2 regions of the Nocardia sp. NBC_01503 genome follow, and region 1 is predicted to be linked to the other one. Evidence: riboswitches for the same ligand, from Rfam matches in the RefSeq annotation. Region 1 holds a riboswitch; the other holds the start of a gene.
What was found. A riboswitch is a leader RNA that binds a small molecule or an ion and turns the genes downstream of it on or off. The one in region 1 is predicted to bind glycine.
Positions count from the first base shown of each region.

Region 2: linked by a shared signal. The riboswitch ahead of OHB26_RS31985 (glycine cleavage system protein H) and the one ahead of gcvP (aminomethyl-transferring glycine dehydrogenase) in region 1 are both predicted to bind glycine.

Region 1 is NZ_CP109596.1:7,341,430-7,345,807, reverse strand. Features, by position in the region: gene OHB26_RS33700 (bifunctional nuclease family protein) at 1-163, shown strand, start outside; gene OHB26_RS33695 (MerR family transcriptional regulator) at 360-929, shown strand; glycine riboswitch at 1,045-1,163, shown strand; gene gcvP (aminomethyl-transferring glycine dehydrogenase) at 1,328-4,168, shown strand.
Region 2 is NZ_CP109596.1:6,976,790-6,981,167, reverse strand. Features, by position in the region: gene OHB26_RS32000 (MFS transporter) at 1-30, shown strand, start outside; gene OHB26_RS31995 (hypothetical protein) at 86-844, opposite strand; gene OHB26_RS31990 (hypothetical protein) at 860-1,567, opposite strand; glycine riboswitch at 1,805-1,894, shown strand; gene OHB26_RS31985 (glycine cleavage system protein H) at 2,056-2,454, shown strand; gene OHB26_RS31980 (L-serine ammonia-lyase) at 2,465-3,850, shown strand; gene OHB26_RS31975 (amidase) at 3,831-4,378, opposite strand, start outside.

The DNA of each region.
Region 1 (4,378 bases):
CGTCGCCATCGCCCTGCGGGTGGGTTGTCCGATCTACGCCGAGGAACCGGTGCTCGAGGAGGCCGGTCTCGTCATGCCGGACGAGCGCGAGGACGAGGTGGAGAAGTTCAAGGAGTTCTTGGAGTCGGTCTCGCCGGATGATTTCAAGGCCACCGACAGTTAAGTGGGGGGCGGCCGAATCGTTACCTCGACCTGTACTTAAGGTCTAGAAACACGCCGCTCGTCACGCTTGGTTCGACGCCGATGCTCCCGGGACAATCAGGAGAGTAGCCTCGACAGTTAGGCCACGCTCCAAACGTCGATGCAGTGTCCGATTTCAAGACACGAGCCCGGATAGGCCAGCAGTAAGGGAGTAGTCAGTGGGAGACCAACCGCACACCCATGATGTGGTGCAGCCAGGGCTGTTCCCCGATGACACGGTGCCTGACGAACTCGTCGGCTACCGGGTCCCGAGCGCCTGCCAGGTCGCGGGGATCACCTATCGGCAGCTGGATTACTGGGCCCGTACCGGGCTGGTCGTACCGTCCATCCGCAGCGCCACCGGATCGGGCAGTCAGCGGCTGTACTCGTTCAAGGACATTCTGGTCCTCAAGATCGTCAAGCGATTGCTGGACGCGGGGATCTCGCTGCAGAACATTCGCATCGCGGTGGATCATCTGCGCAGCCGCGGGGTCGAGGATCTGGCCGGCATCACCCTCTTCTCCGATGGGGCCACGGTGTACGAGTGCTCCTCACCCGAGGAGGTCGTCGATTTACTGCAGGGCGGGCAGGGTGTCTTCGGTATCGCGGTCAGCGGCGCCATGCGCGAGTTGACCGGGGCCATCGCCAATTTCCCGGCCGAGCGGGCCGAGGCCGGTACGGCCACCGAGCGTCCGGAGGATGAGCTGTCCTTCCGCCGCAAGGCCAGAATGAACCAGAAGACGGGTTAGTACCGCGAGCGCGTCACCTTCGGGGGGCGCGCTTATTTTTTTTGCGCGCCACGAGTGTGAAATCGACCCAGGCAACATTGCTGTAACTTGCCGACCTCTAGACTTGGCACTGCGTCGCAGCCGTGCGGGAGAGTCCCGGGGATGCAGGTCTTTTCGAAGGCAGGCAGAATCCGGGCGCCGAAGGAGCAGCACCTCCCCGTCAATCTCTCAGGCACAAGGGACCGTGCGGAGTTTCGGCGCCTCTGGAAAGCGGTGGTCGCGAGCCACCCGCCCATGGTGAAAGGGGTACCGCCACAACGGCTGTGCCCCGAATCTCTCAGGCGCCAACGACAGAGGGGGAGGGCAGACGACGCGTCGGCAACCGCGCCGACCCCCGCCCACCCCTTTGGAGAGCTGCCGTGACCTGGACTCGATCCTTCGCCGACCGCCATATCGGACCTGACAGCGGCGAACTCGAGCGCATCCTCGCCACCGTCGGTGTGGAATCGCTGGACGAACTCGCCGCCAAGGCCATTCCCGCGAGCATCCTCGACGGTGCCGGGAGCAATGGCCTCGACGCCCTGCCTGCCGCCGTCGGTGAACATGAGGCGCTGGCGGCGCTGGCCGCGCTGGCCGGGTCGAATACGGTGGCCACGACCATGATCGGCCTCGGCTACTACGACACGCTGACCCCGCCGGTGCTGGTCCGCAATCTGATCGAGAATCCGGCCTGGTACACCGCGTACACGCCGTATCAGCCCGAGATCAGCCAGGGACGGCTGGAGGCGCTGCTCAACTTCCAGACGATGGTGTCCGATCTGACCGGAATGGATGTCGCCAACGCGTCCATGCTGGACGAGGCCACCGCCGCCGCCGAGGCCATGACGCTGTTGCAGCGCGCGAACCGGGGCAGCAAGTCGCAGCGACTGCTCATCGACTCCGATCTGTTCCCGCAGACCCGGACCGTGCTGTTCACGCGCGCGGAGCCGCTCGGGATCGAGATCGTCGAGGCGGATCTGAGTGGCGGTGAGCTGCCCGAGGGTGACTTCTTCGGCGTGATCGTGCAGCAGCCGGGTGCCTCGGGCAAGATCGTCGACTGGACCTCGGTCATCGAAACCGCGCACGCGCGTAAGTCTTTGGTCGCGGTCGGCGCGGATCTGCTTGCGGCGACGCTGATTACGTCGCCGGGTGAGCAGGGCGCGGATGTCTGCTTCGGCACCAGCCAGCGGTTCGGTGTGCCGCTCGGATTCGGCGGGCCGCACGCGGGATATCTGGCGGTGCGTCAGGCGCATGCGCGGCAGCTGCCGGGGCGACTGGTCGGTGTTTCGGTGGACGCCGACGGCAATACCGCCTACCGGCTCGCCCTGCAGACCCGTGAGCAGCACATTCGCCGCGAGAAGGCGACCTCGAACATTTGCACCGCACAGGTACTGCTGGCCATTGTGGCCGCCATGTACGCCTCGTATCACGGTGCGGACGGGCTCAAGTCCATCGCGCGCCGGGTGCACGGGCACGCGCAGTGGCTGGCCGCGGGGCTGGGCGACGCGGTCGTGCATCAGAGCTTCTTCGACACCGTGCTGGTGAACGTGCCGGGCGGCGCGGAATCCATCGTCGCCAAGGCGAAGGGGGCGGGCATCAACCTGCGGCTCGTCGATGCCGATCATGTCGGCATCGCCTGCGATGAGGCGACCACCGACGCGCATGTGGTGGCGGTACTGGACTGCTTCGGCGCGGAGATCCCCGTCGGCCCCGAGGGCGCGCTCTTCCACGGCAAGCTGCGGCCGCACATCGAGAACCGCACCTCGGAGATCCTGACGCATCCGGCGTTCACCCGGTACCGCACCGAGACCGCCATGATGCGGTACCTGCGTTCGCTGTCCGACAAGGATATTGCCTTGGACCGCAGCATGATTCCGCTCGGATCGTGCACGATGAAGCTCAATGCGGCGGCGGAGATGGAATCCATCACGTGGCCGGGATTCAATCGGGTGCACCCGTACGCGCCGGTCGAAGACGCTCCGGGCCTGATCCGTTTGATAGAGGACCTGGAAGGCTGGCTGTGCGCCGTCACCGGGTACGACCGGGTTTCGTTGCAGCCCAACGCCGGTAGCCAGGGCGAGTACGCGGGACTGCTCGCGATTCGGCGGTACCACCTGGAACGCGGTGATACGCACCGGGATACGTGTTTGATTCCGTCCAGCGCGCACGGCACCAACGCGGCTTCGGCGGCGATGGTGGGAATGCGCGTCGAGGTCGTGAAAACCCGCGAGAACGGCGATGTCGATCTCGATGATCTGCGCGCCAAGATCGCCGATCACGCCGATCGCCTGGCCTGCATCATGATCACCTACCCGTCCACGCACGGCGTGTACGAGCATGAGGTCGCCGAGCTGTGCGCCATGGTGCACGACGCGGGCGGTCAGGTGTACGTCGACGGCGCGAACCTGAATGCCCTTGTCGGACTTGCCCGTCCGGGGCGGTTCGGCGGCGATGTCAGCCACCTGAACCTGCACAAGACCTTCTGCATTCCGCACGGTGGCGGTGGCCCGGGTGTCGGTCCGGTCGCGGTGCGCGAGCATCTGGCCAAGTACCTGCCGGGTGATCCGCTGGAGGCGGGATCGCATGCGGTGTCGGCCGCCAAGTACGGTTCGGCGTCGATTCTGCCGATCACCTGGTCGTACATTCGGATGATGGGTGCGGACGGGCTGCGGCGCGCCACGCTGACGGCTATCGCGTCGGCGAATTACATTGCGCGGCGGCTGGATCCGCATTTCCCGGTGTTGTTCACGGGTGACAACGGGATGGTCGCGCACGAGTGCATCCTGGATCTGCGGGAGATCACCAAGCGGACCGGTGTGACCGTGGATGATGTGGCAAAGCGGTTGGCGGACTATGGGTTCCATGCGCCTACGATGAGTTTCCCGGTGGCGGGGACTCTGATGGTGGAGCCTACCGAGAGTGAGAACCTCGAGGAGATCGATGCTTTCATCGACGCGATGATCGCTATCAAGGGTGAGATCGATCAGGTCGCGGCGGGTGTTTGGCCGGTTGAGGACAATCCGCTGCGGGGTGCGCCGCATACGGCTCAGTGCTTGGTGGGGGAGTGGGAGCACCCTTACAGTCGCGAAACTGCTGTTTACCCGCGGGGGTTGGGGAGTTCGCGGGCGAAGGTGTGGCCTTCGGTGCGGCGGATTGACGGTGCTTATGGCGACCGGAATTTGGTTTGCTCTTGCCCGCCGATTGACTCCTACACCAACTGAAGCCACTCGGGGCCCACGTAGCTGGGACAGGGACTTTCGCTCTGTCCCAGCGGGGTTCGGAGGATCGCCACGATTTTTCAGAGTGGGAACCTTGGGTGCCGTACCCGGCTTGAGCTTCCGGACTTTGGTCGGGAACTTACGTTCTCGACCGGAAGACCTGCTGTGGTTGCGTTTTCGAGAAAGAACAAAATCCCAAAAGACAAAAGCCTC
Region 2 (4,378 bases), 360 kb from region 1:
ATCGAAACCGATCAAGCTCTCGAGGCGTGAAGCAGCAGCCGAAAAGCGCCGGACCCCAATGGGTCCGGCGCTTTTCGGTGTTTCGTCAGTGTCCGGCGGAGAGACTGGATGAACCGCTCGGGATACTGATTTTCGGCAGCCTGAGGTTCGCATCCGGTACGCCCGTGCCGTCCGGGTTCAGGAGGCCGCCCTGCTCGGCGTAGGCGCTTTCACCGGGGGCCGCCTGCAGTGTGCTGAGGTATTTCCACAAACCGGTGGCCAAGGTGCCGCCGCCCGCGAGCAGCGTCCCGGCCAGGCCGCCCGCGCCCGCGAAGGCCGCGAGTGCTGCGGGTGCGGTGGCCAGACAACCCGGTCCCACGATCAAGCAGGAGCCGAGTCCGATCACCGCGCCGACCAATAGGCCGATGACGGTGCCGCCCACGGTGCCCAGCAGGCTGGCCGTGGTCATCTTTCCGGCGAGTTCACCGAGGGCGAGCTGATTCTCCACCGGTGAGGCGATCGGCCGCGCCGCCGCGACCGCCCGCAACGCCGCATCCGGGGTGAGGGTCAGTCGCCGGGCATCCGGCGAAATCTCTTGTCGAAGAGCGTATTCGAGGCCGTCGAGTTGAACGATCAGGGGCAGTTCGGTGATCTGCTGTCCGCGCTCATCGCGTACCGAGACGGACCGCTGATCCGCGGACAGTACGAATATGCCCGCGTCGAGTGTGCTGATCACCGCTTCCGCGTCGACCGTCGCCCGCCATCCGGGATCCGGTTCCGCGTTGGCGGGAACGGCCGTGACCGTCGCGGCCGTGATCGCGGCCGAGGCCACGGTCATAGCGAGAACTGTGGTGCCGATGCGCATCTGGTCTCCCTCCGGTCAGCGGTTCGCGCCCGGTACCTGCTGGGCATAGATACTGGCGCCCGGCGCGGCATTGAGGGTGGTGAAGTAGTTGAAGGCGGCGACCGCGGCGGTCGGACCACCCGCGAGCACCAGCCCGGTCAGCCCGCCCGCCGCGCCGACCAGGGTGACGATCGGCAGCACCGCCACCACACAGCCCAGGCTCAGCACCAGGCAGGACGCCCCGGCGACCGCGAGGCCCACGCCGATTCCGGCGACCGCGCCTATCGCGGTGCCGATCAGACTGCCGATCGAGGTGCTGATGCTGACCGAGTTGATCAGATCGTTCATGGCCAGCTGATTCTCCACCGGGGAGGCCACCGGGCGCACGGTGGTGCGATCCGCTCCGGACAGGTCGGGAGTCAGCGTCAAGGTGCGCCCGTCGGGGGAGATCGATTGGTGCAGTGGCAAACTCACCCCATCGATCGCGGCTGTCAACGGCAGCGTGTCCAGTGCCCGGCCCGCGGCGTCACGTACTTCGATCGACCGCTGATCCACGGTCGACGCGAATGTGCCGCCTGCGAGTTCGGTGACGATCGAGGCACCGGCGACCTCGGTGTGATAGGAGACCGGCGGGGCGGCGACCGATTCCGGTTCGGCGGCGGCCGTCGCCGCGGCCACGGTGACGCACGCCGCGGCCGCGATCGCAATACCGGTGGAGGTGCGAATTCTCATATGTTCCCTCATATTTCGTTCCTTCTCGATCCCGTCCGGCGGGAGTACTCGGGGTGGGGGAGTCGACGCTGACTCGTCGCGAATCGGTGTAATGGCAGTCACAGTGAGGTGCCCGGAAAGTGCGAGCGGGAATTTGCCGGATAGCGGCATGCGCGGGTGGCATTTCGCCGAGATTCGACAACGGCCCGATCATGTCGCGCATATTCGGCGATCTCGGGGTAATCTGCCGCAGACAACTCAATACGCCGATGACACGCAGCGGGAGAGCCTGGTCAGCAGGCGCCGTAGGAGCAAGTTCCTCCCCGGGAATCTCTCAGGCCCACGTACCGCTACGCCGAGGCAACTCTGGAGAATAGGCGCGGCCGCAGGTCGATCGCCTATACCGAAGGTGTAGCGCCACCGGTGAATCACGGTGTGGCCCAAACTCTCAGGTGTCAGGACAGATCGGGGAGGACCCCCTGTCCTGCCCGGTTCGCCGGGCCCAGTGATCCGGAGTCCTCATGTCAGTTACCGCCCTGCCCGCCGATCGCGCCTATACCGCCGAACACGAATGGGTCATGCTGACCCCGGGCACACCGTTTCAGGACGCACCGGTGCGAATCGGCATCACCGCCGTAGCCATCGCGGCACTGGGTGATCTGGTCTACCTGGACCTCCCGCTCGTCGGCGGACTGGTCGAGGCCGGCGCCGTCTGCGGCGAGGTCGAATCGACCAAAGCCGTCTCCGAGCTCTACTCACCGGTCACCGGACGGGTGACGCTGGTGAACGCGGCCGCGGTGGAGGACCCGAATCTGGTGGGCGCGGACCCGTACGGCGCGGGCTGGCTGTTCGCCGTATTGCCGACCGATGCGGGTGAGCTGCTCAGCGCCGCGCAATACGCCGCCCTGGCCGAGCGATAGGCGGAAACCGTTGACGGTCAGCGTTTTCGATCTCTTCACCATCGGCATCGGACCATCGAGCTCGCATACCGTGGGGCCCATGCGGGCCGCCGGGAGATTCGTATCCGAGCTCGCCGGTTCCGGCGTGCTCGCCGCCACCGCCGGTGTTCGTGTCGACCTGTACGGCTCGCTGGCCGCAACGGGCGCGGGCCACGGCACCTTCTCCGCGATCCTCTTGGGGCTGGAGGGCTTTCGGCCCGAGGACAGCGAGCCGGATGCATTGCAGGCTCGGCTGCGGGCGCTGCGCATCGAGGGTCGGACTCGGCTCGCCGGGTCGGTGCCCGTACCGCTCACCGAGGACGACATCGTGCGGCACCCGGGCATCGTGCTCGACGCGCACCCGAATGCTCTGACCCTGACCGCTATTGCCCGCGACGGTGACGAGCTGCTGGTTCGGACGTACTTCTCGGTCGGTGGCGGATTCATCGTCGGCGCGAACGGGGACGAACGGGTCCGGCATATCCGCGCCGACCATCCGATGTCGTTCGGTTCCGCGTCGGAGTTGCTGCGCCTCACCATCGTTCACGGAATGCCGATCAGCGGTGTGATGCTCGCCGGTGAGCTGGCCAGTGCCGCCGAGTCGGAGATTCGGGCAAAGCTGCTGCACCTGCGTGATGTGATGATCGCGTGCTGCGAGCGCGGCTGCTCGCTCGACGGTTATCTGCCGGGGCCGCTGCGGGTGCGCCGCCGCGCCCGGCAGTGGTTCGAGCGACTCTCCGCCGAGGACCCGCACCGCGCGCCCGAATATGCCGAGGACTGGGTGAATCTGGTGGCGCTGGCGGTCAATGAGGAGAATGCCGCCGGTGGCCGGGTGGTGACCGCGCCGACCAACGGGGCCGCGGGCATCATCCCGGCGGTGCTGCATTTCGCGACGCGGTACACCACTGCGGGGCAACAGGATCCCGATGGTACGGCCGTGCGCTTCCTGCTCACCGCCGGAGCCATCGGCTCACTGTGCAAGGAGCGCGCCTCCATCTCGGGGGCGGAGGTCGGCTGCCAAGGCGAGGTGGGTTCGGCGGCCGCCATGGCGGCCGCGGGGCTCGCTGAAATCCTCGGTGGCACACCGGAACAGGTGGAGAATGCCGCCGAGATCGCGATGGAGCACAGTCTCGGGCTCACCTGCGATCCGATCGGTGGTCTGGTGCAGATCCCGTGTATCGAACGCAATGCCATCTCCGCGGGCAAGGCCATCAATGCCGCACGCATGGCGATGCGCGGCAATGGAATTCACCGTGTCAGCCTGGATCAGGTCATCGAGACCATGCGGGCGACGGGCCGGGATATGAGCGTGAAGTACAAGGAGACCGCGACCGGCGGCCTGGCGGTCGCCGTCGCGGTCAATACCGTCGAATGCTGAACCCGTCCGGCTGGAGCGCCGGGCGGTTCCCGGGATGGTATGCCCACGGGCGCAGCTGTTCCAGCGCCTTGCCGACGCGGAACACGGCCGCATCGTCATAGGGGTGTCCGACGATCTGTACGCCGGTCGGGATGCCCCATTCGGAGCGCCCGGACGGGACGTTGAGCACCGGGCAGCGGTTGTTGATATTGAAGGGCATGGTCATTGCGGCCCAGAAGGTTTCGCCGACGTCCGTACCGTGCACGATGAGGCGTTCGCCCTGGAGTTGGTCGTCGGCGGCCCAGCCGGGTACCGCGGTGGTGGGGCAGAGCAGCGCGTCGAATCCGGTCATCGCCGCCGCCAATTGGAGTTGCAGTCGTTTCTCGGCGCGCAACGCGTCCATATAGCTGATGTTCTGCCGGGCCTGCGCCGTGACATCGAGATAGGCCGCGGTGTAATCGCAGACCAGTTCCCGCTTTCCGGCGGTGAACTCCTCGACCAAGGTGCTGAACATATGGCCGAAGTGCCCGGCCGTCGCGATGAGAATGT